DNA from 3 places in the Mesorhizobium sp. WSM4849 genome. Region 1 is predicted to be linked to each of the others. Evidence: predicted binding sites of a transcription regulator. Region 1 holds the regulator's gene; each other region holds the start of a gene.
What was found. The regulator PhoB, encoded in region 1, activates phosphate uptake and scavenging genes when phosphate is short. The targets are predictions, from matches to a motif close to TGTCATNNANCTGTCAT.
Positions count from the first base shown of each region.

Region 2: olsB (l-ornithine N(alpha)-acyltransferase) is a predicted target of PhoB. The motif match lies at 7,444-7,460, and genes of this name have one in related genera.
Region 3: phnF (phosphonate metabolism transcriptional regulator PhnF) is a predicted target of PhoB. The motif match lies at 3,750-3,766, and genes of this name have one in related genera.

Region 1 is NZ_JBVVPW010000004.1:63,659-73,250, reverse strand. It holds gene AC0L3L_RS05460 (sugar ABC transporter permease) at 1-258, opposite strand, end outside; gene xylF (D-xylose ABC transporter substrate-binding protein) at 401-1,441, opposite strand; gene AC0L3L_RS05450 (ROK family protein) at 1,709-2,956, shown strand; gene phoB (phosphate regulon transcriptional regulator PhoB) at 3,153-3,842, opposite strand; gene phoU (phosphate signaling complex protein PhoU) at 3,859-4,566, opposite strand; gene pstB (phosphate ABC transporter ATP-binding protein PstB) at 4,605-5,420, opposite strand; gene pstA (phosphate ABC transporter permease PstA) at 5,433-7,046, opposite strand; gene pstC (phosphate ABC transporter permease subunit PstC) at 7,039-8,427, opposite strand; gene AC0L3L_RS05420 (PstS family phosphate ABC transporter substrate-binding protein) at 8,548-9,552, opposite strand.
Region 2 is NZ_JBVVPW010000031.1:60,806-70,397, forward strand. It holds gene lhpI (bifunctional Delta(1)-pyrroline-2-carboxylate/Delta(1)-piperideine-2-carboxylate reductase) at 1-775, shown strand, start outside; gene AC0L3L_RS28190 (DUF1772 domain-containing protein) at 913-1,398, shown strand; gene AC0L3L_RS28195 (RsmD family RNA methyltransferase) at 1,488-2,534, shown strand; gene AC0L3L_RS28200 (TrmH family RNA methyltransferase) at 2,535-3,392, shown strand; gene lspA (signal peptidase II) at 3,401-3,901, shown strand; gene acuI (acrylyl-CoA reductase (NADPH)) at 3,957-4,946, shown strand; gene AC0L3L_RS28215 (hybrid sensor histidine kinase/response regulator) at 5,059-7,347, shown strand; gene olsB (l-ornithine N(alpha)-acyltransferase) at 7,524-8,399, shown strand; gene grpE (nucleotide exchange factor GrpE) at 8,536-9,171, opposite strand; gene AC0L3L_RS28230 (hypothetical protein) at 9,410-9,592, shown strand, end outside.
Region 3 is NZ_JBVVPW010000044.1:7,964-17,555, forward strand. It holds gene phnK (phosphonate C-P lyase system protein PhnK) at 1-579, opposite strand, end outside; gene AC0L3L_RS32400 (alpha-D-ribose 1-methylphosphonate 5-phosphate C-P-lyase PhnJ) at 576-1,487, opposite strand; gene AC0L3L_RS32405 (carbon-phosphorus lyase complex subunit) at 1,484-2,593, opposite strand; gene phnH (phosphonate C-P lyase system protein PhnH) at 2,595-3,206, opposite strand; gene phnG (phosphonate C-P lyase system protein PhnG) at 3,206-3,670, opposite strand; gene phnF (phosphonate metabolism transcriptional regulator PhnF) at 3,792-4,544, shown strand; gene AC0L3L_RS32425 (zinc-binding alcohol dehydrogenase family protein) at 4,838-5,854, opposite strand; gene AC0L3L_RS32430 (ABC transporter permease) at 5,921-6,886, opposite strand; gene AC0L3L_RS32435 (sugar ABC transporter ATP-binding protein) at 6,883-8,436, opposite strand; gene AC0L3L_RS32440 (ABC transporter substrate-binding protein) at 8,528-9,523, opposite strand.

The DNA.
Region 1 (9,592 bases):
CAGCACCATGCCGGTCGCCATGATCGCGACCGAGGAGGTCTGCACCGACAGGTTCCAGAGATTGCGCGGCGTAAGGAAGAGCCCGCCCGACAGGATGTGGATTCCAACCCAGATGACCAGCAGCGCGCCGACCATGCCGAGCATGCGTATGTCGAGCTCGGTTGCCTTGAGGAAGCGGCCGACGGGGCTGAGCTCGGATTCACGCGCCCGATCGGCAGCTGTATCGGCGGCCGGCGTGTTGGAAGTCGCGTCGGTCATGATGTCCTCCCACCGGGTTGCCGTCTGCCGCGGATGCCGGAAGCAGCTTGGAAGTTAGCCGCGAGAAGCGGAAAAACAATTCTTTCTGAAAAAACGCCGCGGCGTGAAGCCGCGGCGTTTCAGGCTTCTTGCGAAGGCCGGATCAGTTGCAGACCGGGACAGTGCCCGCTGCCACGCCGGCGCAGACCTCTTCCTTCTTGATCCAGCCCGCGTCGATGACGACGTTGAGATTGTCCTTGGTGATGGCAATCGGCGTCAGGAACAGCGACTTGACGACATTGCCGCCCGGCGTGGTGAAGTCCTTGACGTCCGCAATGTCTGTCATCTGCTTGCCGTCGGCCAGCTGCGAGGCGATCTCGGCAGCGTTCTTGCCGAGCTCGCGCGCGTCTTTCCACACCGATACGGTCTGCGTGCCGAGCGCGATACGGTTCAGCGCGGCATAGTCGCCGTCCTGGCCCGACACCGGCACGGATCCGGCCAAGCCTTGCGCCGTCAGCGCCGCGACGACGCCACCGGCGGTGCCGTCATTGGCAGCAACCACGGCATCGACCTTGTTGTCGTTGGCGGTCAGGAACTGTTCCATGTTCTTCTGAGCGTTGGCGGGAAGCCAGCCGTCCGTATAGGCCTCGCCGACATTCTTGATCTTGCCGCTGTCGATCGCGTCCTTGAGCACTTCCATGGAGCCGGCGAACAGAAAATCGGCATTCGGATCGGCGCCCGAGCCCTTGATGAAGACGTAATTGCCTTCCGGCGCCACCTTGAACACTTCGCGGGCCTGCATGCGGCCGACTTCCTGGTTGTCGAAGGTCAGATAGAACACGTCCTTGTTCTCGATCAGCCGGTCATAGCCGACGACCGGAATGCCTTCGTCCAGCGCCTTCTGCACCGCCGGCCCGATGGCCGAGGCATCCTGCGCAAGGATGATCAGCGCGTTGGCACCCTGCGAGATCAGGCTCTCGACGTCGGTCAGCTGCTTGCCGGGATTGGACTGTGCATCGGCGGAAATATACTTGTCGCCGGCGGCCTCAATCGCCGACTTCATGGCGGCTTCGTCGGTCTTCCAGCGCTCTTCCTGGAAGTTCGACCACGAAACGCCAATGACCTTGTCCTTGGCCTGTGCGACCGACGCGAGCGTCAGCGACATGGCGACCCCCGCCAGCATGGCGGCTGCGAATCTCTTCATGATTTTCCTCCCTGCGCCGCGTACGGCGCGACCAACTGGCCCGAAGGCCGGCACAAAGGCCCCTATTTTTTCGAGGCTCGAAAAAATACTGGTCCAACCGCGAAGCGCTGTCAACATCAATTCCGATGGATTTTGATGTCCCTGCCGACTTATTTCGAGCCTCGGAATAAATAATGACAGGGTCCGCTGCTTCTGCCACTATTTGTCGGACATTACCGACGGCCTCCGATTCATGAGCGGCCGCGGCAATAGGGAGGAAGCAAAAGAATGTCGGTTGGAATCCGTCATGACGATTTGCGCCGGCGTAACCGGGCGATGGTGATTTCTGCGGTACGCCGGGCCGGCCAGCCGTCGCGGACCGAGATCGCCGCAACCACCGGCCTCAGCCATTCGACCATATCGGCGATCTCTTCCGACCTGATCCAGGAAGGCATCCTGACCGAGAGCAAGGCGAGCGAGACCGTTTCGATGAAACGCGGCCGACCGCAGGTCGGCCTCAGCCTCAATCCGGAAGCCGCTGCGGTATTGGCGGTCGTGTTGTCGCTGAATTTCCTGTCGGTCGCTGTCATCGATTATGCCGGACAGGTCGTCGCCGAGGAACAGCGCCGGCTGGACACGCTGACCATGTCGCGCGACGAGCTGATCGACGAATGTGTCGCCATCGTGCGGCGCCGGATCGAAGACCCCGACCTCGACGTCCAAAGCGTCGCCCGCATCGCGCTGGCGATCCAGGGCATCACCGATTCGCATGCGCGCGCCATGTTGTGGTCGCCGATCACGCCGCAGACGAACATCGCCTTCGCCGACATTCTGGAACGCGAGTTCGGCATCCCGGCCATCATGGAGAACGACTGCAACATGATGGCCGTGGCGCTGCGCTGGCGCGACCCGGATCGCTACCGCGACGATTTCATCGCCATCCTGCTCTCGCACGGCATCGGTATGGGGCTGGTGCTGAAGGGCGAACTGTTCACCGGCACCCATTCCTCGGGCGGCGAATTCGGCCACATGATTCATCGGCCGGGCGGCGCGCTTTGCCGCTGCGGGCGGCGCGGCTGCGTCGAGGCCTATGCCGGCAACTACGCCATCTGGCGCAACGCAAGGCAATTGAGCGAGAACGCAGAGCCGGTCGCCGATGTCAGCGACGCCGAGATGCAGGCACTGGCGGCCCGGGCGCGTCAGACGGACGGACCGGAGCGCGAAGCCTACCGCAAGGCCGGCGAAGCGCTCGGCTTCGGGCTTGGCAGCCTGTTCGCGCTGATCGATCCGGCGCCGGTCGCCATGGTCGGCGCCAGCGCTGCCGCCTTCGACCTGATCGAACCGGCCCTGCGCGAGGCCATCGCCCAGACCGCCGGCGGCCAGCATTCGGGTTCGATTTCCTTCGACACCGAGACGAACGAGCTGCCGCTGATCCGCGAAGGCTGCGCCTTGCGGGCGCTGAGCTTCGTCGACCAGGAGATTTTCGCGCCGGGCGCGCAAGGGAAGTCCGGCACGATCAGGAAGGACGTGGCCTGAGTCCGAAGGCAAGGAACAAAGGCGGAATGCGACTTGGGGATGTGTTGAGATTCAGGTCAGGCCGCGCCGGGCTCGAAGACGGGCGCGAGCCGACCAGACTGGGTGAGTTCCGAGAACCGGAACGGAGCGTACTTTTGGGTACGTACCGGAAGCGCAGGAAATCGCCGGTCGCAGGCCGGCATCACCTGAATATCAGCTAGTCTTCCCTGATCGCATAGCCCGCACCGCGGATGGTGCGGATGACGTCGGGCATGCGACCATTGTTGACCGCCTTGCGCAACCGGCCGACATGGACGTCCACCGTGCGCTCGTCGATGTAGATCGTCTCGCCCCAGACATTATCGAGCAACTGGCTGCGCGAGAAGACCCGACCTGGGTGCCGCATCATGAATTCGAGCAGCCGGAATTCGGTCGGCCCGAGCCGGATCTCGCTCTTCTTGCGATAGACCCTGTGCGATTCGCGATCGAGCATGATGTCGCCGACCTTCAGCACGCTGGACAGCACTTCGGGCTTGGCGCGGCGCAGCAGCGCCTTGATCCTGGCCATGAATTCCGGTGTCGAGAACGGCTTGACCAGGTAGTCGTCGGCCCCTGTCGAGAGGCCGCGCACCCGGTCGCTCTCCTCGCCGCGTGCGGTCAGCATGATGATCGGCAGCCGCTCGGTTTCGGGGCGCATCCGAAGGCGTCGGCAAAGCTCGATGCCGGAAACCGCCGGCACCATCCAGTCGAGCACCAGAAGATCGGGCACGTTTTCCTGCAGCCGGATTTCGGCCTCGTCGCCGCGCGTCACCACCTCGACCTGATAGCCTTCGGATTCCAGATTGTAGCGGAGGAGGACGCCCAGCGGCTCTTCGTCCTCCACCACCATGATGCGTGGCGCGATCATCGACCGGTCACCCCCGTCATGTCGCCGGCGCCGACATCGTCGTTTCGTCGAGCTTCGGGCGATCCGCCGGCAATTGCTGCCCGGTCACGACATAGTAGGCGTTTTCGGCGATGTTGGTGACGTGATCGCCGATACGCTCGAGATTCTTGGCGCAGAACAGAAGATGCGTGCAGGCGGTGATGTTGCGCGGATCCTCCATCATGTAGGTCAGGAGTTCGCGAAAAACCGCCGTGTATTTCACGTCGATCTTCTGGTCGTCGGCGCGCAGTTCTTTCAACGCGCCGGCATTGCGCGACACATAGTGCTCGACCACGCCGCGGAGCTGCACAAGAACGAGATCCGCCATCGCGTCGATACCGTGCGAGAGATTACGCGGCGTGGCGCTCTGCCCGACTGCGCTGACCCGCTTGGCTATGTTCTTGGCCAGGTCGCCGATGCGCTCGAGATCGCCGGCCATGCGGATTGCGCCAACCACGGCGCGCAGATCTTGCGCCATCGGCTGCCGCTTGGCGATCAGCGTGATCGCACTATCGTCGAGTTCGCGCTGCCGCGCATCCATGATGGCGTCGTCCGAGACGACGCGCTGCGCCATCGCATTGTCTGATGCAAGCAACGCGCGGATCGAGGCTGCGACCATCGCGGCGGCGAGCTCGTCCATATCGCGGATCAGCCTGTCGATGTGCTCCAGTTCCTCGTCGAAAGATGCGACGGTGTGTTCACCCATGATACTGTCCTCGTGTTCGAAATTCGCCGCCGGACCGCTCAGCCGAACCGGCCGGTGATGTAGTCCTGGGTGCGCTTGTCGTCGGGGTTGGTGAACATCTTGTCGGTCGCGCCCTCCTCGACCAGATAGCCGAGATGGAACATCGCCGTGCGTTGCGACACGCGCGCTGCCTGCTGCATCGAATGGGTGACGATGACGATCGTGTAGTTCTGGCGCAGTTCGTCAATCAGTTCCTCGACGCGGGCGGTGGCGATCGGATCGAGCGCCGAACAGGGCTCGTCCATCAGGATCACTTCCGGCGATACGGCGATGGCGCGCGCGATGCACAGGCGCTGCTGCTGTCCGCCGGAGAGACCGGTACCCGACTCGAGCAGGCGATCCTTGACCTCGTTGAACAGGCCGGCCTTCTTCAGGCTCGATTCAACGATGCCGTCCAACTCGGCCTTGCTCCTGGCCAGGCCGTGAATGCGCGGACCGTAGGCGACGTTTTCATAGATCGACTTCGGAAACGGGTTCGGCTTCTGGAATACCATGCCGACGCGGGCTCGCAGTTCGACGACATCGATCTTCGGGTCGTAGACATCTTCGCCGTCGAGCGTGATCTTGCCGCTCACCCGCGCGATATCGATGGTGTCGTTCATTCGGTTCAGGCACCGCAGGAAGGTCGACTTGCCACAGCCCGATGGGCCGATCAACGCCGTCACCTGGTTCTCGCGGACATCGATATCCACATCGAACAGAGCTCGCTTCTCGCCGTAATGAACAGAGACCTTTTCGCCCTTCATCTTGATCGAAGGGGCATTGGTTCCGCTGCTCAGTTTCTGTTCGACGCCAGCTTCCGTCATGATGTTCATATCCTCTACTCCTTACCAGCGCCGCTCGAAGCGCCTGCGCAGTATCACCGCGATGGCGTTCATGATGACCAAAAACAGCAGCAAAATCAAAATCGCCGCCGAAGTCTTCTGCTGGAATCCAGCTTCCGGGAAATCCGCCCACATGAATATCTGCACCGGCAGGATCGTCGCGGGATCGGTGAAGCCGCCGGGAATGTCGACGATGAAGGCGACCATGCCGATCATCAGCAACGGCGCGGTTTCGCCCAGCGCATGCGCCATTCCGAGGATGGTGCCGGTCATGATCCCCGGCATCGCCAGCGGCAGGACGTGATGGAATACGGTCTGGACCTTGGACGCTCCGATGCCGAGCGCCGCCTCGCGGATCGACGGCGGCACGGCGCGCAACGAAGCGCGCGAGGCGATAATGATGATCGGCAGGGTCATCAGCGCCAGCACCATGCCGCCGACCACCGGGGCTGAGCGCGGCATGCCGAAGAAATTCAGGAATACGGCAAGTCCAAGCAGGCCGAAGACGATCGAAGGCACCGCCGCCAGATTGTTGATATTCACTTCGATGATCGTCGTCAGCCGGTTCTTGGGGGCAAATTCCTCAAGATAGATCGCCGCCGAAACGCCGATGGGGAAGGCGATGGCGAGCGTAACGATCATGGTCAGGAACGATCCGACGACCGCGCCCCAGACACCGGCCAGTTCCGGCTCGCGGCTTGCGCCGGTGAAGAAGAAGATCGAGTTGAACCGGCTTTCGATCAGGCCGGCGCTCTTCAGCGTGTCGAGCCAGACGATCATCTTGTCGGAAATCTTTCGCGATTCTTCCGGCGTGTCGATGACGCGCAGGAATGCCTGGCCGCTCGCGGCGGGCGCCGTGCTGTCCAGCGCCTCGATCACCGTGCCCTTTGCGACCGCCGTCCCGTTGGCCCCAGGCGACAGCGCGGTCAGCTTGACCGTACCGCCATTGAACGCGACCAGCAGCGACGACGCACCGCTCGTCAGCGTGAGCATACCGTTTTCGCCCTCGGTCGCACCATTGCCACGCGCCAGCGTCAGCATGGCGTCGTCGCCGAAGGTCAGATCGATGTCGCCGCTGGTTTCCGAAGGGGTGACGCTTGTCGAAATCGCTTCGTCCGAACCGACGTCGGCAAGCAACCCCTTGAGATAAAGGTCGGCAAAATCGTCAAGTGGAACCGCATAGTCCACCGTTCCTCCGAGCATCGCCGGATCAGCCGCAATATCTTTGCGCAGGAAGACGCCTGTGCCGGTGGAAATCAGTCCGCGCAGCAGGCGCTTGTCCTGACGGCTCGTCACATCAGGAAATTTTGCCGTAAGCGCTTCCTGGGCGATGGCGTCGTAGTTGGCGGCGTCGAGTTTCGCCGGGTCGACCTTGGCCGCCGAAAGATCGATCGGCAGCGTCAGATAGTTCTGCCGCAGCGCCGGGATCGCCTGCGTGACGATCGTCGACAGGAGCAGCACAAGGAATAAGCCGGCCAACGCGACGGCTGCGGCGCCAAGCCATTTGAACCACGTTTCAGTGCGGTAACGACCCTTCAGCCGCGCCTTCGCGGCATCGTCGGTATGAACGCTGACCGGCCGCCGGCCGGCGCCGAATGACGCGATCGCATCAGTCATATTGCTCTCGGTATTTCTGGACGACGCGCAAAGCGACGATGTTGAGGGTAAGCGTGATGCAGAACAGCACCAGGCCGAGTGCGAAGGCTGCAAGCGTCTTGGCGCTGTCGAACTCCTGATCGCCTACAAGCAGCGTCACGATCTGCACCGTCACGGTGGTGACCGCTTCGAGCGGGTTGGCCGTGAGGTTTGCCGCCAGGCCCGCCGCCATGACCACGATCATTGTTTCACCAATTGCGCGGCTGACGGCGAGCAGCATCGCCGAAACGATGCCCGGAAGGGCAGCGGGAAGGACCACCTTGCGGATGGTTTCCGACTTGGTCGCGCCGAGGCCGGCGGAACCGTCTCGCAGGGATTGCGGAACGGCATTGATCACATCATCGGAAAGCGAGGAAACGAAGGGAATGATCATGATACCCATGACCACGCCCGCGGCGAGCGCCGATTCGGACGCGACGTTGAGGCCCAGGCTTTCGCCCATACCGCGGAAGTAGGGCGCAACTGTCAGCGCGGCGAAGAAGCCGTAAACGACGGTCGGGATACCGGCGAGGATTTCCAGTACCGGCTTTGCCACCGCGCGGACGCTTTTGGAGGCGTAATCCGAAAGGTAAATCGCAGCCATCAGCCCGATAGGTGCGGCCACCAGCATGGCGATGAAGGTGATGAGCAACGTGCCGGCAAAGAGCGGCACCATGCCAAAAATATCCTGGTTGACCGCCCCGGCTTCCGTTCCGGCGCCGGTGAAGGCGCTCTGCGGCGACCAATGCGTGCCGAACAGGAACTTATAGAACGGCACCTGTTGGAAGAACCGCAAGGATTCGAAGATAAGCGACAGGACGATGCCGATCGTCGTCAGGATCGCGACCACCGAACAGGCGATCAAGAATGCGCGAAGAACGCGCTCGACCACGTGGCGCGCCCGGTAGGCCTGTGCGATACGCGAATAGGCCCAGTAAAATCCGGACGCGGAAAGCACGAGCGCGACGGCCCAGATGATCCAGGTGCTGGTTGTATGGATCGATTTGTAGACGGCCGCGGCTGCCTCTTTCGTCGGATCGGCGAAGCCGACAAGCCCGCCAAAGGCCATCGCGCGAGCGTCGCGGATGAAAGCTTCGACCTGCGGAACGCCCATTCCCGACAACTCGGAGGAGAAGCGGTCGGCAATGATCGACGATTCAATTCCCGGCGTCACCAGCGACCACAACACGATCGTAAGCAGCGCGGGACCGGCAGCAAAAAGCGCCAGAAACATGCCATGTTGGCCAGGCAGCGAATGCAATCGCGCGACGTCGCCATTGACACTGGCAATTGCGCGTGTCCGGCCGATCCAATAGGCCGCAGCGGCCACAATTAACAGTAGAACAACGAGATAACCGACCATTCAGGACGTCCCCTCGACCGCCGGTCATTCACCGGCTCAAAGCACGGGACCTTTGGTCCCGCGCTTTGGGCTTTTAGAGCATGAGGGGTCAGAGCGGATATACGCCCGGACCCCGAAACATCAAGAGCCCATGCCCTTCAGGGCCTTGGCGTTTTCGGCCCACTTGGCGCGCTCGGCGTCCGGCAGCGGGATCAGGCCCTTGTCGGCCAGATAACCATCAGGACCCCATGCGCCGTCCGAGGTGTACTCGGCGATGAACTCCTGCATGCCGGGGATGACGCCGACATGCTCTTTCTTGGCATAGATGTAGAGCGAGCGGGAAACGCCGTAATCGCCGGATGCGATGTTCTCGAAGGTCGGCTCGACGCCGTCGACCTTGTGGCCCTGGAGCTTGTCGGCGTTCTGGTCAAGGAACGAGAAACCAAAGATGCCGAAGGCATTGGCGTTGGCTTCCAGCTTCTGGACGATCAGATTGTCGTTTTCGCCGGCCTCGACAAAAGCGCCGTCTTCGCGGATTTCGCCGCAGCCCTTTTCATTAGCCGCCTTCACTTCTTCCTGGCAGGCTGCATCCATGACGAGTTCAACGAACGCATCGCGCGTGCCAGACGTGGGCGGCGGGCCAAGCACCTCGATCTTTGTCGCGGGAAGCGACGCGTCGACATCCGACCAGTTCTTGTAGGGATTGGGGACGACCTTTCCGTCAACAGCGACGTTCTTGGCGAGCGCCTTGAAAACCTGTTCCTTGGTCAGATCAACGACAGCCCCTGCCTTCGAGTTGGCGAGTACGATGCCGTCGAAGCCGACCTTGATCTCGACCGGCGTCACGCCGTTTGCCTTGCAGGTTTCAAGTTCGCTGTCCTTGATGGCGCGCGAGGCATTGGTGAAGTCAGGGGTATTTTCGCCGACGCCCTGGCAAAACAGCTTCATGCCGCCGCCGGTGCCAGTCGATTCGACGACCGGGGTCTTGATCTTTCCGCCCTGGCCGAGCTTTTCGGCGACAGCCGTCGTGAAAGGGAACACTGTGGACGAACCGACGATTTGAATCTGGTCGCGCGCGGCGGCATAACCAGCCGACGCGGCGAGCGCAAGCGCCGCGGCCGACGCCGTAAGGAGGAATTTCTTCATGTGGCCTGCTCCTGTTCGGAAAATGGTCTCTCGGCGCCAT
Region 2 (9,592 bases), on a different contig from region 1:
TATCGGCGTCAAGATCGTTACGGTGTCGCCCGACAACAACACCGTGGGCAAACCCGCGGTGATGGGGCTTTACCTCCTGCTCGACGGCGCGACCGGCGAGCCTGAAGCCATGATCGACGGCCAGCGGTTGACGCAGTGGCGCACGGCCTGCGCCTCGGCGCTGGCCGCCTCCTATCTGGCCCGCGAGGACGCTGAGCGGCTGCTGGTGGTCGGTGCCGGCGCGCTGTCGCCGTTCCTCGCCAAGGCGCATTCAGCGGTGCGGCCGATCACCGCCATCCGCATCTGGAACCGCACGCCGGCCAATGCAGAAAAGGTTGCGTCGGAATTGCGCGCCGAGGGCTTTGCGGCCACCGCCGCGAGCGATCTCGACGCCGAACTCGGCCAGGCCGACATCGTTTCGTCGGCGACGATCACGACCACGCCGCTGATCAAGGGCGCGCTGTTGAAGCCGGGAACCCATGTCGATCTGGTCGGCGGTTTCACGCCGACCATGCGCGAAAGCGACGACGATGCGATTGCGCGTGCCCGCGTCTATGTCGACACCCGGGCCGGCGCCACCAAGGAAGCGGGCGACATCGTCCAGCCGCTGGCCTCGGGCGTGCTGGAGGCGCAAGCCATCGTCGCCGACCTGCATGAATTGGCACGCGGCCAAAAGAAAGGCCGGCAGAGCCCCGGTGAGATCACGCTTTTCAAATCGGTCGGCGCAGCCCTCGAAGACCTCGCCGCCGGCATTGCGGTGTACAAGGCGCTGAAGAGTAGGGGAGTAGGGGAGTAGGGGAGCCGTACCAATCGTGCGGCTTCGTGCTAGTCATATTTCCCCTATTCACTTACTCACTTACTCCCTTACTCCCCTGCTTCTCTGTTCCCGTTCGGACGGGAACGTCTCCGGCGTCACGCCGTTGTTCGGGCGTTATGGAGATACGCGGGTTCCTGTTGTTCTGGTCCATCTTGGCCGCAGTCGTCGCGGCGCTCAGCCTTGGACCGTCCTTCGCCCATGTCCTGGAATCGGCTCCTCGGCTGACGAAGTGGTCGCCTTCGCTCTGGCGCGAGACGACTGTCTTCAACGCCCAGTTCCAGCTGTTTGCCGTCATTGGCGCGCCACTCGACGTGGCCGCGATCGGCTGCCCGGGACTTCTCGCATGGATGCTGCGCAATGACCGTCCGGCGTTCTGGTACGCGTTGGCCGCTGCCGTGCTCTATGCGGTGTCTCTTGCGATGTGGTTTGCTCTCGTCAAGCCGGCGAACGATATTCTGGCCACCTGGGTGCCTGGACCGATTCCGGAAAATTTCGAAGCGATCCGACGGCGCTGGGAAACCGGCCATATGATCGTCGCCGGCTTCAAGGCAGTCGGTTTCGTATCGCTGGTTGCCGCCCTGCTTTGGATCAGGCGCGGCTGACCGTTTCGGAAATGTCCAGCGACCGCGTTTGTTGCACCGGTGAATGTGCTGTGGCAGAAGCGGGCCAAGTCGCCCCGGAGATGCTCTTCTTGAAACCTTTTCGCGACAAACGCCGCGACAGCCGCTCGCATCAGCTCGCAAAGGGCGGGGCGGAACAGGCGCGGCGCGGGACCGGCACAGCATCGGGCAACCGCACCGAGCCGAAAGCCGCGCCGCGCGTCCTTTCCCGCCGCGACGGCGCCCTGCCCGCCGAACACCTGCCGCTGATCCTCGAAGTGGCGCCCAACGCCGACTATGCGCTGCTCGACAGCGGCGCCGGTCAAAAGCTCGAGCAGTACGGGCCCTATCGCATCGTCCGGCCCGAAGGCCAGGCGATCTGGCAAAAAGCGTTGCCGGCCAAAGACTGGGACCGCGCCGACGCCATTTTCACCGGCGACACCGACGAGGAAGGCATCGGCCGCTGGCGGTTCCCCAAGACGCCGCTAAGCGAGACCTGGCCGATGAAGCACGACGGAATCGACTATCTCGGCCGCTTCACCTCGTTTCGCCATGTCGGCGTCTTCCCAGAGCAGGCCTCGCACTGGGACCACATGGCCGGGCTGATCGCGGCGGCGAAGCGACCGGTCAAGGTGCTGAATCTGTTCGGCTATACCGGCCTTGCCTCACTGGTGGCGGCGCGCGCCGGCGCCGAGGTCACCCATGTCGATGCGTCCAAGAAGGCGATCGGCTGGGCCAGGGAGAACCAGGAGATGGCGGGCCTGTCGCAAAAGCCGATCCGCTGGATCATCGACGACGCCATGAAATTCGCCGAGCGCGAGGAGCGCCGCGGCAGCCGCTACGACATCATCCTGTTCGATCCACCCGCCTATGGCCGTGGCCCCAAAGGCGAGGTCTGGCAATTGTTCGAGGACCTGCCTGATCTGACCGACCTCTGCCGCTCGATCCTGACGCCGAAGCCGCTTGCTGTCGTGCTGACCGCCTATTCGATCCGCGCCTCCTTCTTCGCCATCCATGCCTTGATGCGCGACACATTTGCCGGCATGGGCGGCACGGTCGAATCCGGCGAACTGATCATCCGCGAAAAATCCGCCGGCCGGGCGCTGTCTACGTCGCTGTTCTCACGCTGGGTGGCCTGAATGAGCGAGCGGCACGCCGGTGCGCCAGGGCAGGTGAAGGAAGTGACCAGCCTCGCCAATCCGTTGATCAAGGACATCAAGGCGCTCTCCCTGAAGAAATTCCGCGACCAGCAAAACGCCTTCATGGCCGAGGGGCTGAAGCTGGTCATCGACGCGCTCGACCTCGGCTGGTCGATCCGGACGCTGGTCTTCGCCAAGGCCGGACGCGGCAACGCTGCAGTCGAAAAGGTCGCGGCGCGCACGGTTGCCGCCGGCGGCACCGTGCTCGAAGTTTCGGAAAAAGTGCTCGTCGCCATCACCCGGCGCGATAACCCGCAAATGGTGGTCGGCGTCTTTTCGCAGAAATTCCTGCCGCTGAAGGACATCCGCGCTCGAGACGGCGACGTCTGGGTGGCGCTCGACCGCGTGCGCGACCCCGGCAATCTCGGCACTGTCATCCGCACCGTCGATGCCGTTGGTGCCAAGGGCATCATCCTGGTCGGCGAGACCACCGATCCTTTTTCCGTCGAGACCGTGCGCGCCACGATGGGCTCGATCTTCGCGGTGCCGGTCGCCAAGGCGACGCCGGAAACCTTCCTTGCGTGGCGAAAAGGCTTTCCTGGCCTCGTTGCCGGCACACATCTGAAGGGTGCGGTCGATTACCGCTCGGTCGACTTTTCCAAAGGCCCGGTGCTGCTGATGATGGGCAACGAGCAGCAGGGCCTGCCCGAAAGCATGGCCGAAAGCTGTGACAGATTGCTGCGGATTCCGCAGGCCGGCCGCGCCGATTCGCTCAATCTCGCGGTGGCCACCGGCATCATGCTGTTCGAGATCCGGCGCGGCGCGCTGAAACTTGCCCCGGAGGACGCCAAACCGTGACATCCCAAATGGTCAAATCCCCAACGGCAAAATCATGGTTCCCCTACGCCCTGCTGGTCGCCGCCGCGATAGCGCTCGACCAGTGGGTGAAATACCTGGTCGAGACCGGCCTCGCCTTCCAGGAAAAGGTCGATCTTGTGCCGTTCCTGGCGCTGTATCGCACCTACAACACCGGCATCGCCTTCTCGATGTTTTCGTCCTTCGGCGACACCGGCCTGGTGGTCATCGCCGCTTTCGTCGTCGCTTTCGTGCTCTATCTCGCGGCCCGCACCCCGCCCGGCCACGTGCTTACCCGCATCGGCTTTGCGCTTATCGTCGGCGGCGCGCTCGGCAATCTGTTCGACCGCGTTACCTATGGTCACGTGATCGACTACATCCTGTTCCACACCCCGGTATGGTCCTTTGCTATCTTCAACCTCGCCGACGCCTTCATCGCGGTCGGCGCGGTGGTGGTCGTCTTCGACGAACTCATCGGTTGGCGGCGCGAGGCCAAGCCCTCAAGCGATTGACCTGGCCTTCTGCCGCCATACAGTGGCCATTCGAGAAGCCCGAGGAGAAGAAGACATGTCCGAAACCTTCAAAGCCATCCTCGTTTCGCGCGACGCCGAGAAGAAACAGTCGGTCGCGGTGACTGACCTCACCGAGGCCGACCTGATGGAAGGCGATGTCACCGTCGCCGTCGAGGCGACGACGGTGAACTACAAGGACGGCCTCGCCATATCAGGCATGGCGCCGGTGATCCGCCGCTGGCCGCTGGTGCCGGGCATTGACTTCGCCGGCACCGTCGTCTCGTCTTCCCATGCCGACTGGCGCAAGGGGGACAAGGTCATATTGAACGGCTGGGGCGTCGGCGAGACGCATTTTGGCGCCTATGCCGAGCGTGCCCGTGTCAACGGCGACTGGCTGGTGCAGCTGCCTCAGGGCATGAGCCCGCATGATGCCATGGCGATCGGCACCGCCGGCTACACCGCCATGCTTTGCGTCATCGCGCTGGAACGGCACGGCATCGTGCCCGATCGCGGCCCGGTGGTGGTGACGGGCGCGGCCGGCGGCGTCGGCTCGGTCGCGGTCTCGATCCTGTCCAGCCTCGGCTATCATGTCATCGCCTCGACCGGCCGCAGCGCTGAAAGCCCCTATCTGATCGACCTGGGTGCTGCGGAAGTGATTTCGCGCGACGAGCTTGCCCAGCCTGCAAAGCCGCTCGCCAAGGAACGCTGGGCCGGCGGCGTCGATGCGGTCGGCAGTCACACGCTGGCCAACGTCCTTTCGATGACCTCCTATGGCGGCGCCGTCGCCGCCTGCGGCCTGGCAGGCGGCATGGATCTGCCGGCGAGCGTCGCCCCGTTCATCCTGCGCGGCGTTTGTCTGCTCGGCATCGATTCGGTGATGGCGCCAAAAGCGGTCCGCCTGGAGGCGTGGCGCCGCATCGGCACGGACCTCGATCTCCAGAAGCTCGCCAGCCTATCCACGACCATCGGCTTTGACGGCATCATCGACGCCGCGCACGACATCGTCGAGGGCAAGATCCGTGGCCGCGTGGTGGTGGATATGTGAGTTCTGTCGTCTGCCGTTTTGCGCGAAAGGAAGGCAAAAAAACCGCGCGACCGATAAAATTCGAACGATCGGCCGCAATTTTCCATAATCTCTGTCTGGCAAGGGTTTCCGCATGGTCACGGAATCCGGCATCAGAGAAACGGAGAGCGCCGAAAGCGTCGACGAGATCGGCCCGGAGGCGCCAAGACGGCAGCATATCGCAGCGCCGCCACTGGCGCCCGAGCTGCCCGCCGCCAATCGTGAAGGCCTGCTGTTCCTGACGCTCGTCGCCATAGTCGTGCTGGCAGGTCTGTCGCATCTGACCGGAGCGCCGGTCTTCATCACTTTCGGTCTTTTGGCGACTGGCATGGCCGGTCTCGCCGTGCATCTGCGTGCCAGGCGCAAGGAGCGTCGTACGGTTGCCCTCCTTGGCGAGACCGCAGCTCGCAGCCGCGCCGAGGTCGAGACCCTGGCCGACCGCATGTGGGAGATGCAGGAGAGCGAGGAACGCTTTCGCGGGCTGATCGACGCGCTTGGCGATCTCGTCGTCCACCGCGACCGTGACGGCCACATCGTCTATGCCAACAAGGTTTTCGCCGATCTTGTCGGAGCCGATCAGCGCGACCTTGCCGGCAGGACCCTTGCCGAACTCGGCATCGACGTCGGCATCGTTCCCGATGCCGCTTTTTCCGACCACGAATGCCTGAGTTCCACCGACGTCGCCATTCGCACGCCGGCTGGCCCGCGCTGGTTCTCATGGATCGAACTGTCCGTGCGCGACAAGGAGAACGGCGGCGCCTCGCATCGCGCCATCGCCCGCGACATCACCGCCCGCAAGCACGCCGAATCGTCGCTGATCACCGCCCGTGAGCGAGCCGAATATGCAAGCCAGGCCAAATCGCGCTTCCTCGCCACCGTCAGCCACGAGATCCGCACGCCGATGAACGGCATCATCGGCATGGCCAGGCTGCTGGCGGACACCAATCTTTCGCCCGAACAACGGACCTATGTCGGCGCCGTCTCGACCTCGGCCAGCGCACTGCTGGCGCTGATCGAGGATCTGCTCGACTATTCGAAGATCGAGGCCGGCCGCTTCGATCCCGAACCGCAGCCAATGTCGGTGCGCGAGATCGCCGACAACGTCGTCGAACTCTTGGCTGCGCGGGCCTTCGCCAAGAATATCGGCCTTGGCTGCCATGTCGAACCCGACGTGCCGCAGATGATATCAGCCGATCCGGGAAGGGTCCGGCAGGTGCTGCTCAACCTGATCGGCAACGCGATCAAGTTCACCGACAGCGGCGGCGTTTTGGTGAGCATCGCTCGTACCCGCACCGAAACCACCGACCGCATATGCTTCACCGTCGCCGACACCGGTCCCGGCCTGCACGAGGACGACATGGAGCGCATCTTCGAGGAATTCGAACAGGCTGATGGCACGTCGACCCGCGCGCATGGCGGCGCCGGGCTCGGTCTTGCCATCTCCAGGCGCCTCGTGATCGCCATGGGCGGCACGATTTCGGTATCGAGCCGGCTCAGCCAAGGCTCCGAGTTCGTCTTCGAAATCCCTGCAATATCGGCCACCGAGCCGCCGCAGACCCGCCTGAATGCGCTGTCAGGACGGCGCGCGGTGATCCTGTCGAAGAACGCCATCGAGGCCGACGCCATCGCCCGCACCATCCGTGCCAATGGCGGCATGGTCGATCTGGCCGCGACCGCCTCCCAGGCAGCGTCCTTCGCAGAAGGCTGCGACGTGCTTCTGGTCGATGCGGTCATGGAGGAGGGCGACGGCAGGTTGCTCAAACGCCTTCGCCAGAGCGGCTTTGCCGATTGCGAGGCGATCACGCTGATCGCGCCTACCGACCGCGGCATGCTGGGCGAGTTCCGCGCCAGCGGCTACGCCACCTTCCTGGCAAGGCCGGTGCGCGGCGAGACGTTGCTGCGCGTGCTTTTGACCAGCAGCGTGCCCGCCCTCACCCAGCCACAGCTGGAAAAGCCCGGCGCACCATCCGTCCGTGCCATTGGCGGCCGCAGGCAGGGGCTGTCCGTGCTGATCGCCGAGGATAACGACATCAACGCCATGCTTGCTCGTGCCACTCTGCTGAAGGCCGGGCATCGCGTGAAAGTGGTCGGCAACGGCAAGGCCGCCGTCGAGGCCGTCACTGGGACCGGTCACAAGCACCGCTTCGACGTGGTGCTGATGGACCTGCACATGCCTGTCATGGACGGGCTGGACGCCATCGCCGCCATCCGCCGGCACGAGGAGGAAACCGCCGTGCCGCCGGTTCCAATCATGGTGCTTTCGGCGGACAGCCAGGAAACGACGCGCCACGCGGTGCTTGCCCATGGCGCCAGCGGCTTCGTCACCAAGCCGCTCGACCCCGACGCGCTTGTCCATGCGATCGAGGGCCAGGTGGCCGCCTGATCCGCCGGCTGTCCTTCCTGGCTTCCCTGCGTAACATAGCCGGTTGAAGGATTACCCAGCCGACGAAGTATTGCCCGTAGCACCGTATCACGGTACTGTCACAATCCTGTTGCACCTACACCGTATCCCCGTGCCAAGAGGGATGGCTCGAAGGAGAATCACTCGTGCATACAGTTATGCCGGAACGTGACGCTCGGCCGAACGCCAGTGGTGCTTTGCTCACCGGGCGGAACGTCGATGCCGTCATAAAAGGCGAAGCGCTCGGCCGAATCGGCAATCTCGAAGTGCGGCTCGCCCGCAACGAGGCCGAGATCGCCGCCGCGCAGGAAGTGCGCTACCGGGTGTTCTATGACGAGCTTGGTGCCAGGAAGAACCTGTTCCAGGTGCAGGACCGCCGCGACGCCGACCATTTCGATCCGCTTTGTGATCATTTGCTCGTCTTCGACACCTCGCTGTCCGGTCCCGAGCATCGCCGCATTGTCGGTACCTACCGCCTGCTCCGGCAGGAAATCGCGGCAGCGGCCGGCGGCTTCTATTCCGAGGGCGAATTCGAACTGACCAATCTTATCGCCCGCCATCCCGGCCAGCGTTTCCTCGAGCTCGGCCGCTCCTGCGTCTTGCCGGAATACCGCTCGAAGCGCACCATTGAGGCGCTCTGGCAAGGTATTTGGGCCTATATCAACCATTACGGGATCGGCGTGATGACCGGTTGCGCTTCGTTCCACGGCACCGTGCCGGCGGCGCACGCCGAAGCGCTGACCTATCTCGCCCATCACTGCCGGACGAATTCGGCCTGGGACGTGCGTGCGGTCGCCGGGCGCTACTGTTCCATGGATTTGATGCCGATCGAGGCGGTCAATGCCAAGGCCGCGATCGCGGCGATGCCGCCGCTGGTCAAGGGCTATCTGCGCGTCGGCGCGCGCATCGGCGACGGCTGCGTCATTGACCGCGAATTCTCGACGGTCGACGTGTTCGTGGTGATGCCGGTCCAGGAGATCGGTGCCCGCTACGTCAATTATTATGGCGGGGAAGCCCAGCGTTTCGCCGCCTGAGTAGGGCAGTAGGGGAATAAGGCAGTAGGGGAGTAGGGGGAGCAGGCCAACGGCCGGAGTAGGCAATTGCTCTACTTTATCGTAGGTGGCGTTATTCCCTACTCCCGTACTGCCCTATTCCCCCTACTCCCCTAACTTACGCATCCTTCTCAGCTTGCTCATTCACCGGCCCTGGCTCGACCGGCGCTTCACCAGCCACATGCTTGGGACCGCCTTTGGCAACGCCGACCATGGCCGGCCGCAACACCCGCTCGCCGATCGAATAGCCTGGCTGCACGACCTGGACCACGGTGTTGGCCGACACCTCCGGATTGGGCACCTCGAACATCGCCTGGTGGAAATTCGGGTCGAATTTCTCGCCTTCCGGCTCGAGCTTCTTCACCCCGTGCCGCTCCAGCGCCGATAGCATGGCGCGCTCGGTGATCTCGACGCCCTCGATCAGCGCCTTGAAGCCGGCATCGCCCGACGCCTTGGTTTCAGCCGGGATCGCATCCAGCGCGCGGCGCAGATTGTCCGATACCGACAGCATGTCACGGGCGAAATTGGCAACCGCATAGGCACGCGCGTCGTGCACGTCACGGGCGGTACGGCGGCGCAGATTCTCCATCTCGGCCGCGACACGGAGTGCGCGGTCCTTCAGCTCGTCGTTTTCCTTCAACAGCCGCACAAGCGCCTCATAGTCGCCGTCGACGCTGTCTTCCGAGCGCTCGGCGGCGGCCTCAGCCGCTTCGATATCCTCGGGCGCGCGTTCGTCTTTTGCCTGGTCGCTCATCGCCGTTTCCCGTCTTTTCGAATGATGTGGATTTTGTGCCCGATATCGAGGTTTGGCGGCCAAAAATCAAGGGGCAAGCGATACTGGAGCGGCCGCTCGCGCTTCGACGACGCACCATGAAGACCTTTCGATATTAATTCAAATTTTACTGTAAGCGCCGGCTTTGCTTGCCAAGATGCTGCGATGGGGGAACCATTCGTCTGCTGGAAGAGTTTCGAAGCCGACACAGGATTTTGAGATGATGACCCGCAACGATGGCGACTGTAATAAGAATGGCGCCCGCAACAATGACGAAAGACGTGAAAGGCTCGCGGCCGGCATCAGGCGCCAGTTCGGCACCGAGGCAACGATGCACTTTCTGCGCGCGTTGCCGGCGTTCCGGACGGAGAACGACATTCCCGATCGTTTCAAGGAATTGCTT
Region 3 (9,592 bases), on a different contig from region 1:
CAGATCGAGCAGGCGCGCCTGCACGGAAACGTCGAGGCCGCCGGTCGGCTCGTCCATGAACACCAGCGGCGGCCCGGTGACGAGGTTGCGGGCGATCTGCAGGCGCTGGCGCATGCCGCCGGAAAAGGCGCGTGGTTCGTCGTCGATGCGGTCCTCGTCGATCTCGACGCGCGATAGCCAGTCGACGGCGGTAGCGCGGATTTTTCCATAGTGGCGGTCACCCACCGCCATCAGCCGCTCGCCGACATTGGCGCCGGCCGACACCGTCATGCGCAGTCCGTCGGCAGGGTTCTGGTGGACGAAGCCCCAGTCGGTGCGCATCAGAAAACGGCGCTCGGCCTCGCTCATGCGGTAGAGCTCGCGGAACTGGCCGTCGCGCATACGGTAGCTGGCGGTGCCAGAACTCGGCAGCAATCTGGTCGAGAGGCAGTTGAGCAGCGTCGTCTTGCCGGAACCGGATTCGCCGACCACCGCCAGCACCTCGCCCGGCCACAGGTCGAAGGTCACGTTCTCGCAACCAACGCGCGAGCCGTAGAATTTGGACAGCGCTGAAACGCGCAGCAGTGGTTCGTCGGTCATTGCGCCGGCTCCCTTTTTTCCAGGGCAGGAGGGGTTTCGGCCGCAAGGTGGCCGCGATGGCCTTGTTCGCGCCGTTTCTCGCAATGATCGGTGTCGGAGCAGACGAACATGTGGCCGCCATGGTCGTCGAGGATGACCTCGTCGAGATAGACGTTTTCGGCCGCGCACAGCGCGCAGGGCTGGTCGAAGGTCTGCACCTCGAACGGATGGTCCTCGAAGTCGAGGCTGACCACTTCGGTAAAGGGCGGCAGCGCATAGATGCGCTTCTCGCGGCCCGCGCCGAATAGTTGCAGAGCCGGCGAACGGTGCATCTTCGGATTGTCGAACTTCGGCGTCGGCGAGGGATCCATCACATAGCGGCCCTCGACCTTGACCGGATAGGCGTAGGTGGTGGCGATGCGGCCGTGCCTGGCGATATCTTCGTAGAGTTTTACATGCATGAGGCCGTATTCTTCCAGCGCATGCATTTTCCGCGTTTCCGTCTCGCGCGGCTCGAGGAAGCGCAGCGGCTCGGGAATCGGCACCTGATAGACCAGCACCTGGCCTGCGGTCAGCGGGTGCTCGGGGATGCGGTGGCGGGTCTGGATAATGGTCGCCTTGGCCGTCTCTGTGGTTACGGCGACATTGGCGACCTTCTTGAAGAAGGCACGGATCGAGACGGCATTGGTGGTGTCGTCGGCTCCCTGGTCGATGACCTTCAGCACGTCGTCGGGCCCGATGATCGATGCGGTGACCTGGACGCCGCCGGTGCCCCAGCCATAGGGCATCGGCATCTCGCGCGAGGCGAACGGCACCTGATAGCCGGGAATGGCGATGCCCTTGAGGATCGCGCGGCGGATCATCCGCTTGGTCTGCTCGTCGAGATAGGCGAAGTTGTAGCTGGCGATGTCAGCTGGTCGCGCGGTCATTCCGCGGCCTCCCTTTTTTCTTCCATCTTGCCGTTCTCGCGGGCGTAATGCTCGGCGCGCATGCGGCGCACCAGGTCGAGCTCTGCCTGGAAGTCGACATAGTGCGGCAGCTTGAGGTGCTCGACGAAACCGGTCGCCTGGACATTGTCGGAATGCGAGATGACGAATTCTTCGTCCTGGGCAGCGGCGACGACATCTTCGCCGAATTCGGTTGCACGAAGCGCGCGGTCGCATAGCGCCATGGCCATCGCCTTGCGCTCGCTCTGGCCGAAGACGAGGCCGTAGCCGCGGGTGAATTGCGGCGGCGCCTTGGCCGAGCCCTTGAACTGGTTGACCATCTGGCACTCGGTGACACGCGCAGTACCCAGCGGTACGGCGAATGGCAGCTCCGGCACGTCGAGTTCCAGCTCGACCTCGCCGATGCGAACCTCGCCGACGAACGGATGGTTGCGGGCATAGCCGCGCTGGGTGGAATAGCCGAGCGCCAGCAAAAAACCCTCATCGCCGCGTGACAGCGCCTGCAGGCGGATGTCGCGCGCCATCGGGAATTCCAGCGGCTCGCGGGTGATATCGCCGGGGACATGGTCCTGCGGCATGTCACCATCGGGTTCGATCAGGCCTTCGCGGGCGAGGATGGCGGAGACGCGCGGCATGGCTTCCGCCTCGCTGGCGCGCTGCAGCGGCTCGGCGACATCGCCGCCGGCCGCAAGCTCGGGATCGAGCAGCCGGTGGGTGTAGTCGAAAGTCGGGCCGAGCAGCTGGCCGCCGGGAAGATCCTTGTAGGTCGCCGACACGCGCCGCTCGACCAGCATCGCGCCGGTGTCGATCGCCCTGGTGTAGCCGAAGCGTGGCAGCGTGGTGCGATAGGCGCGAACCAGGAAGATCGCCTCGATCATGTCGCCGCGCGCCTGAACGATGGCCAGCGCCGCCAATTCACGGTCGTAGAGCGAACCTTCGCTCATCACCCGGTCGACGCCGAGCGCCAACTGCTCGACGATCTGGTCGAGGCGGAGCGCCGGCACGGAACGGTCGCCGCGGCGGCGGTCGGCAAGCAGGGCGTGGGCGTTGGCAATGGCCGCTTCACCGCCTTTTACTGCGACATACATATCACGCCTCCATGGTCTTGATGCGCGTCGTGCGCGGCAGGCAGGCAACGCCTTCCGGGGCGGCGAGGATAATGTCGACACCACGGGGAAAACGCTGATTGTTCTGCTTCCATTGTTCGACGAAGTGGCGCGGCATCTGCGCCGGCGCGATTGTCGCGGTTCTTTCGATGCCAGGACCTTCGAGCAGCAGAGGGGCGCCCGAGACGAGATCGCTCACCTGCAGGATCAGCGTCGTCGAGCGGTCGGGATAGTCCTGGGTGCCTTGTGAAAAGCCGTCGAGCGCCATCATCTCGGCCGGCGTGGCGATCAGCGCGAAATGCGCATCGGCCGGCGTGTTGGCCAGCGGCGCGCCGGTGTGGAAACCAAGCCAGGATTTTACCGCTGCCGGGGCCTGCAAAGCGAGATCGAGCCAGAGCGGCGTGTCGTTGTCGCACAGCGCCAGCGCGATGGCGCCCGCGGTGGCCGACAGTGGCGCCGGCGGGCGGGCAAAGATCGGCGTGGGCTGCAGGGTGCCTGGCCGCGCCATCGCATCCATCACGGCGCGGAACACTGTCTGGGCGTCGAACACCGGATCGGAAAAGCCGCCCTCGATCGCTTGCGTTGCGATGTCCATCAGTCTTCTCCGCGCACCATGGTGAAGAAATCGACCTTCGTTGCCGCCGTCTCGGCGCGCCGCCGTTCACGTGCGCTGGCCAGTGCGGCCTGCAGCGGCGCAATGAGTTTGGTCTCGACCTCGTAGCGGCGGGTGGGATCCTGCCAGAGCGCGTCGGCGATCGCCGCCAGTTTTGCTTTCTGCTTGTCACGGCCGAGCGCGTAGCAGTGGCCGACCTGCCCGGATGTGAGCCGGACGGTGGCGCGGGTGACCGTCGCCTCGCCGACGTTGAATGGCGCGCCGCCGCCGCCGATGCGGCCACGCACGGTGACCAGGCCGGTTTCGGGGCCGCGCAGGAGTTCTGCTTGCGAAGGCAGGCCGGCTTCGTTCCAGAGACGGACGATATCGTCGCCGGTCGATTGCGCCAGCGTCGCCATGATGGCCTTGCGCTCAAGCTGCTGATCGCGCGCTTCCTGTTCTCGCATGGCGCCGTTCCTTCTCGTTCCAATTTGTATAATGATGTAGACAATTATACAAATTATACCTATTCTCTAAAGCCTGTCCATGACGGATGGATGACACGGCGAAAAAGCCCGGGGCAAAGAGATGATCGGTCAGCAGATGGCCAGCAGCTTGGAGCGGCGCAGCGGCGTCTCGCTGTGGCGGCAGATCGCCGAGCAGATCCTGCATTCGATCGCCGTCGGCGACTTTGCCGAGAATGCTGCGCTGCCACCGGAAGTTGCACTGGCCGAGCGCTATAGCGTCAACCGCCATACGGTGCGCAGCGCCATCGCAGCACTGGTGCAGGATGGCGTGCTCCGGGCCGAACAGGGGCGCGGCACCTTCGTGCTGTCGCGCAAGCGCCTGTCCTATCCGATCGGCGCGCGCACCCGGTTTTCGGAGGGCTTGCAAGGGCAGGCGTCGGAGCGTCGCAGCGTGCTGCTCGAATCGGCGGTCGAGCCGGCCAGCCGGCGCGTCGCCGAAGGGCTGGGGCTCGCCAAGGGTTCGACTGTCATACGCCTCGAGACACGCGGCGAAGCCGATGGGCAACCGGTCTCGCGTGCCACCGGCTGGTTTGATGCGGGACGCTTCGCCGGCATCGATGCCGCCATGGCCGAAACCGGATCGGTGACCGCCTCACTCCAGCGTTTCGGCATCGCTGACTATCTCAGGCAATCGACGGTGTTGTCGGCCCGCCACGCGGACGCCACCGACCTTGCCGATCTCGATCTGCAGCCCGGCGCCATCGTGCTGGTCACGGTCGCCGTCAACGTCACGCCGGACGGCCAGCCGATCCAGTTTGCGGAGTCGCGCTTTTCAGCGGAGCGCGTGGAGCTGAGGCTGTCGGTGAACGATTAGCCTTCAACGTCGTCATCCTTGGGCGAAGCAGGAGCGCAGCTCCGTCGCGAAGACCCAAGGATCCATGCCGTGACCTCGCGCGAAGAGTAAAGACGGCGCAAGACAGAGGTCGTTCTGTACTGCTGCAACGCTCGTATGTAACGGCATGGATCCTATGGTCTTCGCCGCGTCGCTTCGCTCCTTTGCTCCGCCATAGGATGACGAAGTGATGGATGTTTCGGCTAATCGCCAAGGCATGCGCTCTGCCAATCCTGCAATATCGCCCGCCGAATTTTTCGTGCCAGACCGACATCTCATCCGACCTGGATGACAGCCTTGATCAGGCCGGATTTCTCATGCGCCCAGCGGGCGAGGTCGCGCGGTGTGTCGCCAAGCGTCGTGCGATGGGTGACGAGCTTTGCCAGCGGAACAGCACCGTCGCGGATCGAGGCGGCGACATGGTCGAAGTCGGCGCGCAGCGCGTTGCGGCTGCCGATCAGCGTCATCTCGCGCTTGTGGAATTCAGGATCGGAAAAGACGATGTCGTCCTTGACGACGCTGACCAGGACCAGCGTCCCGCCATGCGCGACATGGGCGAAGGCCGACTGGACGGACTGGGTGTTGCCGGTGGCATCGAAAATCACGTCAAAACCTTCGCCGCCGGTCGCCTCGCGCACCAGGTCGGTCGCAGACTGCTGCGAACCGTCGAGGGTGGCGAAGCCGAGTTCGCTTGCGGCGAAGCCCAGCCTCTCGGCACTCATGTCGAGCAGCGTCACGTCGAGACCGGCGATACGGGCAAATAGCGCCGTGCCGAGGCCGATCGGCCCGGCGCCGATGACCAGCGTGCGCGCGCCGGGATCAGCCAGCGAGCGCCGCACGGCGTGCGCCCCGATCGCCAGGAATTCGACGGCGGCGGCGTCGGCCAGCGACAGGCCGTTGGCCGGATAGAGATTTTGCGCCGGCACCAGGATCCGTTCGCACATGGCGCCGTCGCGGTGGACGCCGAGCACCTCGATCCTGACGCAGCAATTCGGCTTGCCTTGGCGGCAGGCGATGCATTTGCCGCAGGCGAGATACGGGTTGATGATCACCGGTTCGCCGACGGCCAGATCGACGCCTTCGCCAGCCTCGATCACGGTGCCGGAGACCTCGTGGCCCATGATGCGGGGATAGGCGAGGAACGGATGCTTGCCCTCGAAGATGTGATAGTCGGTGCCGCAGATGCCGACATGACTGACCGCGACCAATGCCCAGCCAGAGGGCGGAGTGCCCGGCGCCGGGCGGTCTTCCACAACAAGCTCACCGGGCGAACGGCAGACGACGGCTTTCATGCTTTGATCCAGTCGGTTCATGGAACCGCTGGCCCGCTAACGCGAGCCGGCGGTTGTTAAGATGGTCTACTTGCCGCGGCGGCGCAGTCCGTCGAAATAGACGATGACGATGATCAGCACGCCGGTAATGATGCGCTGCCAGAAGGCATTGACGTTCAAGAGATTGGCGCCGTTGTTGATGGTGGCGAGGATGAAGGCGCCGAGCAGCGGTCCGTGCACCGAGCCGACGGCGCCGAACAATGAAGTGCCGCCGATCACCGACGAGGCGATCGCCTGCAACTCCCAGCCCTCGGCCTGTGTCGGATTGCCGATGCCGATGCGCGACGCGAGCAGCACGCCGACAAAAGCCGCACAGAGGCCCGATAGCGTGTAGGCCATGTAGATGGTGCGCTGGACGTTGACGCCGGACAGACGCGAGGCCTCGGCGTTGGAGCCGACCGAGAACAGATACCGGCCCCAGCGGCTGTGATGCAGGAAGACATACGCCGGGATACCGACGAGGATCACCATCCAGAACAGATTGGGGATGCCGGCGAAGGAACTGCGCGAAAATGTCTGGAAGGCATCGTTGTTGATCGAGATCGAGTTGCCGTTGGTCATCAAGAGGCCGATGCCGCGAAGCGAGGTCAGTGTCGCCAGTGTGATGATGAAGGGCGGCAGGCCCATCTTGACAATGCCGAAACCGTGGAACAGGCCGATGGCGACGCCGACCAGCAAGGTGATCAGGATGGCGAGGAAAATCGGCACGCCGGCATTGATCAACATCGCCGCGATGACGGTGGCGAAGCCGACCACGGCGCCGACGGAAAGGTCGATGCCGCCGGTGATGATGACGAAGGTCTGGCCAACCGCCAGGATGGCGATCATCGAACCTTGCCGCAGCAGGTTCGAGATGTTGTTGGCGGAGGCGAAGCTCGCCGTCGCCACCGACAGGATGACCCACAATAATACCAGCAGCGCCAGCAGTGTCAGCCCGAACAGGGCGTTGTAGTTGCGTTTCGGCCTTTCGGCCGGTATCGCCTCGGTGCTCATATCTGTCCTCCCGGTTTTTCTTGTTTCTCGGCCAGCGCCTGGGTGAGGATCTCCTCATGGTCGGCAGTGTGGAAACCATGAGTGGCCACCAGTTTGCCGCGCCGGAACACATGCAGCGTGTCGGCCAGTTCATAGACCTCGGGCAGATAGGACGAGATCAGGATGATGCCGGCGCCATTGGACAAAAGCGCACTGAACAGGCGGTAAATCTCGGCCTTGGTGCCGACATCGACGCCAACTGTCGGCTCGTCGAAGATGAACAGCTTGGCGCCGTGCGCCAGCCATTTGCCGATGACGATCTTCTGCTGGTTGCCGCCGGACAGGCTGGAGGCGAGCGCGTTGCGCGTCGGCGTCTTGATCCTGAGATTAGCGATCTGGCGATCCGCTTCGGCCTTCTCCTGTGCGCTGGAGATCAGCAGATTGCTGGAGATGCGCTTGTAGATCGGCAGATTGAGATTGAGGCCGACCGGCAGGTTAAGGCAGAGGCCCTGGTCACGGCGGCTTTCCGGCGCCAGCGCCATGCCGAGCCTGATTGCGTCATGCTCGGAGTTGACCTGAACCTCCTTGCCCTCCCAGAGGATCTGGCCGGCCGACTTGCGATGACGGCCGTAGAGCGTGGTGACGAACTCGCTGCGCCCGGCGCCGATCAGGCCGTAGAGCCCGACGATTTCTCCGGCACGGACCGTCATCGAGACATTTTCGAAGCCCTTGCCGGAAAGATTTCTGGCTTCGAGGAGCGTCGCGCCCGGGGTAAAATGCTCCTTGTGATAGACTTGCTCGATCGAGCGGTTGATCATCATCTTGACCAGCTCGGCGTCGTTGGTCTCGGCGATGTTCCGGGTGCCGACAAGCGTGCCGTCGCGCAGCACCGAGACGCGGTCGGCGAGCTCGAACACCTCTTCCATGCGGTGGCTGATGTAGATGATGGTGACGCCTTCGCCCTTCAGCCGGCGGATTAGCGTGAACAGCTGGTCGGCTTCCTTGCGGGTGAGATAGGCAGTCGGTTCGTCGAAGATCAGGAACTTGGTGCCGCGCACGGTGGCGCGGGCGGCGGCGATCAGTTGCTGCTGGCCTATGGTCAGGTCACCCAGCACGACATGCGCCGGCAGATCGAAGCCGAGATCGTCGATGATCTTCTGCGCTTCCCTGACCATGGCCCGCTGCTGCAGGATGCCGAAACGGGAATCCTCCTCGCCGAGGAACATGTTGGCCGCGACAGTGAGATGGCGGCACAGAACGACCTCCTGATGCACGGCATTGATGCCGAGCGCCATCGCCTCATGCGGCGTCGCCAATGCGGCGGGCTTGCCCTCCCAGATGACGTCGCCGGAGGTGCGCGGCATGACGCCGGTCAGAAGCTTGATCAGGGTGGATTTGCCGGCACCGTTCTCGCCGACAATGGCGTGGATTTCGCTGGCCTTGAAGGCAAGGTTGATCGGCTTCAGAGCGTGCGTGCCGGGATACTGCTTTTCCAGTCCCTTGAGTTCGAGGATCGTCCTGCCCGGTTCCAGCGTTGGGGCGGGATGCAGTTCCTGCGCCATCGACGTCATGACAATCCTCCCAGATCGGCCTCACAAGTGGCACGAGTGTAGGTCGTTTCCGGGGCAAAAAGCCCCGGAAACGGTGCGCCAATGCCGGTGCTCAGTCGAGCTTCGGATTGAGCAGCGCGTCGATCTTCGGATCTTTCATATTGGCCTTGGTGACAAGGTTGGCGCCGGTGTCGACATTGGCCTCGACCTTCTCGCCCTTCGAGGCAGCGAGCGCCGTCTTGATGCCGTCATAGCCCATCCGGTACGGGTCCTGGACGACGAGGCCGGAAATGACGCCGTCATTGAGGAACTTGACCAGCTTCTCGTCGCTGTCGAAGCCGATCAGCCCGACCTTGCCGGCCAGGCTGTTCTCGGCGATCGCCTGACCGACGCCCTGCGCCATGATCAGGTTGGAGGCGAAGATGCCCTTGAGGTTCGGGTTGGCGGTGATCAGGTCGGTCGCGATGTTGAGGCCGGTCGTGGCCTGGCCGTCGGCGTATTTGTCGGCAATGAGCTTGAGGCCGGGATATTTGGCGGCTAGCTGTTCCTTGAAGCCCTGGGCGCGCTGTTCGAGCGAGCCAGCGCCCGGAAGCGCGGTGATCAGGGCGACGTCGCCCTCGATCTTGCCGCCATTGGCTTCGGCGATCGCGGCCGCCAGCCCGTCGGCGGCGACGCGGCCGCCCTGGATATTGTCTGTGGTCAGGAACGAAGTGAAGGCCTTGGAGTCGGCGCCAGAGTCGATGCCGATGATCTTGACCTTGGTGGCAGCCTCATCGATCGGCTTGCCGAGCGCCTTGGCTTCGGTCGGCGCGATGACGACGGCAGCCGGGGTGCCGGCGACGGCGTTTTCAAGGATCGAGATCTGGCCGTTGACGTCGGTCTCCGCCTGGGCGCCGAGTTCCGGCACGTCGACGCCGAGGTCCTTGCCGGCCTTGCGGGCGCCGGCCAGGACGATCTGCCAGTAGAAAGAGGTGGTGTCCTTGACGATGATCGGAATGGTTACGTCCGCCGCCGAAGCCGGCGCTGAATGCATCACGCCGGCAAGCATCGAGGCGGCGGCGAGCGCCACGAATGCGCGGCGGTTGAGAATGCTGGTCACGAATTTCATTAGACTTCCTCCCTAAGTCGCCCGGTGAATGTTGCGGAAGCCCGGTTTGGATAGGCGCTGCCCAAACAG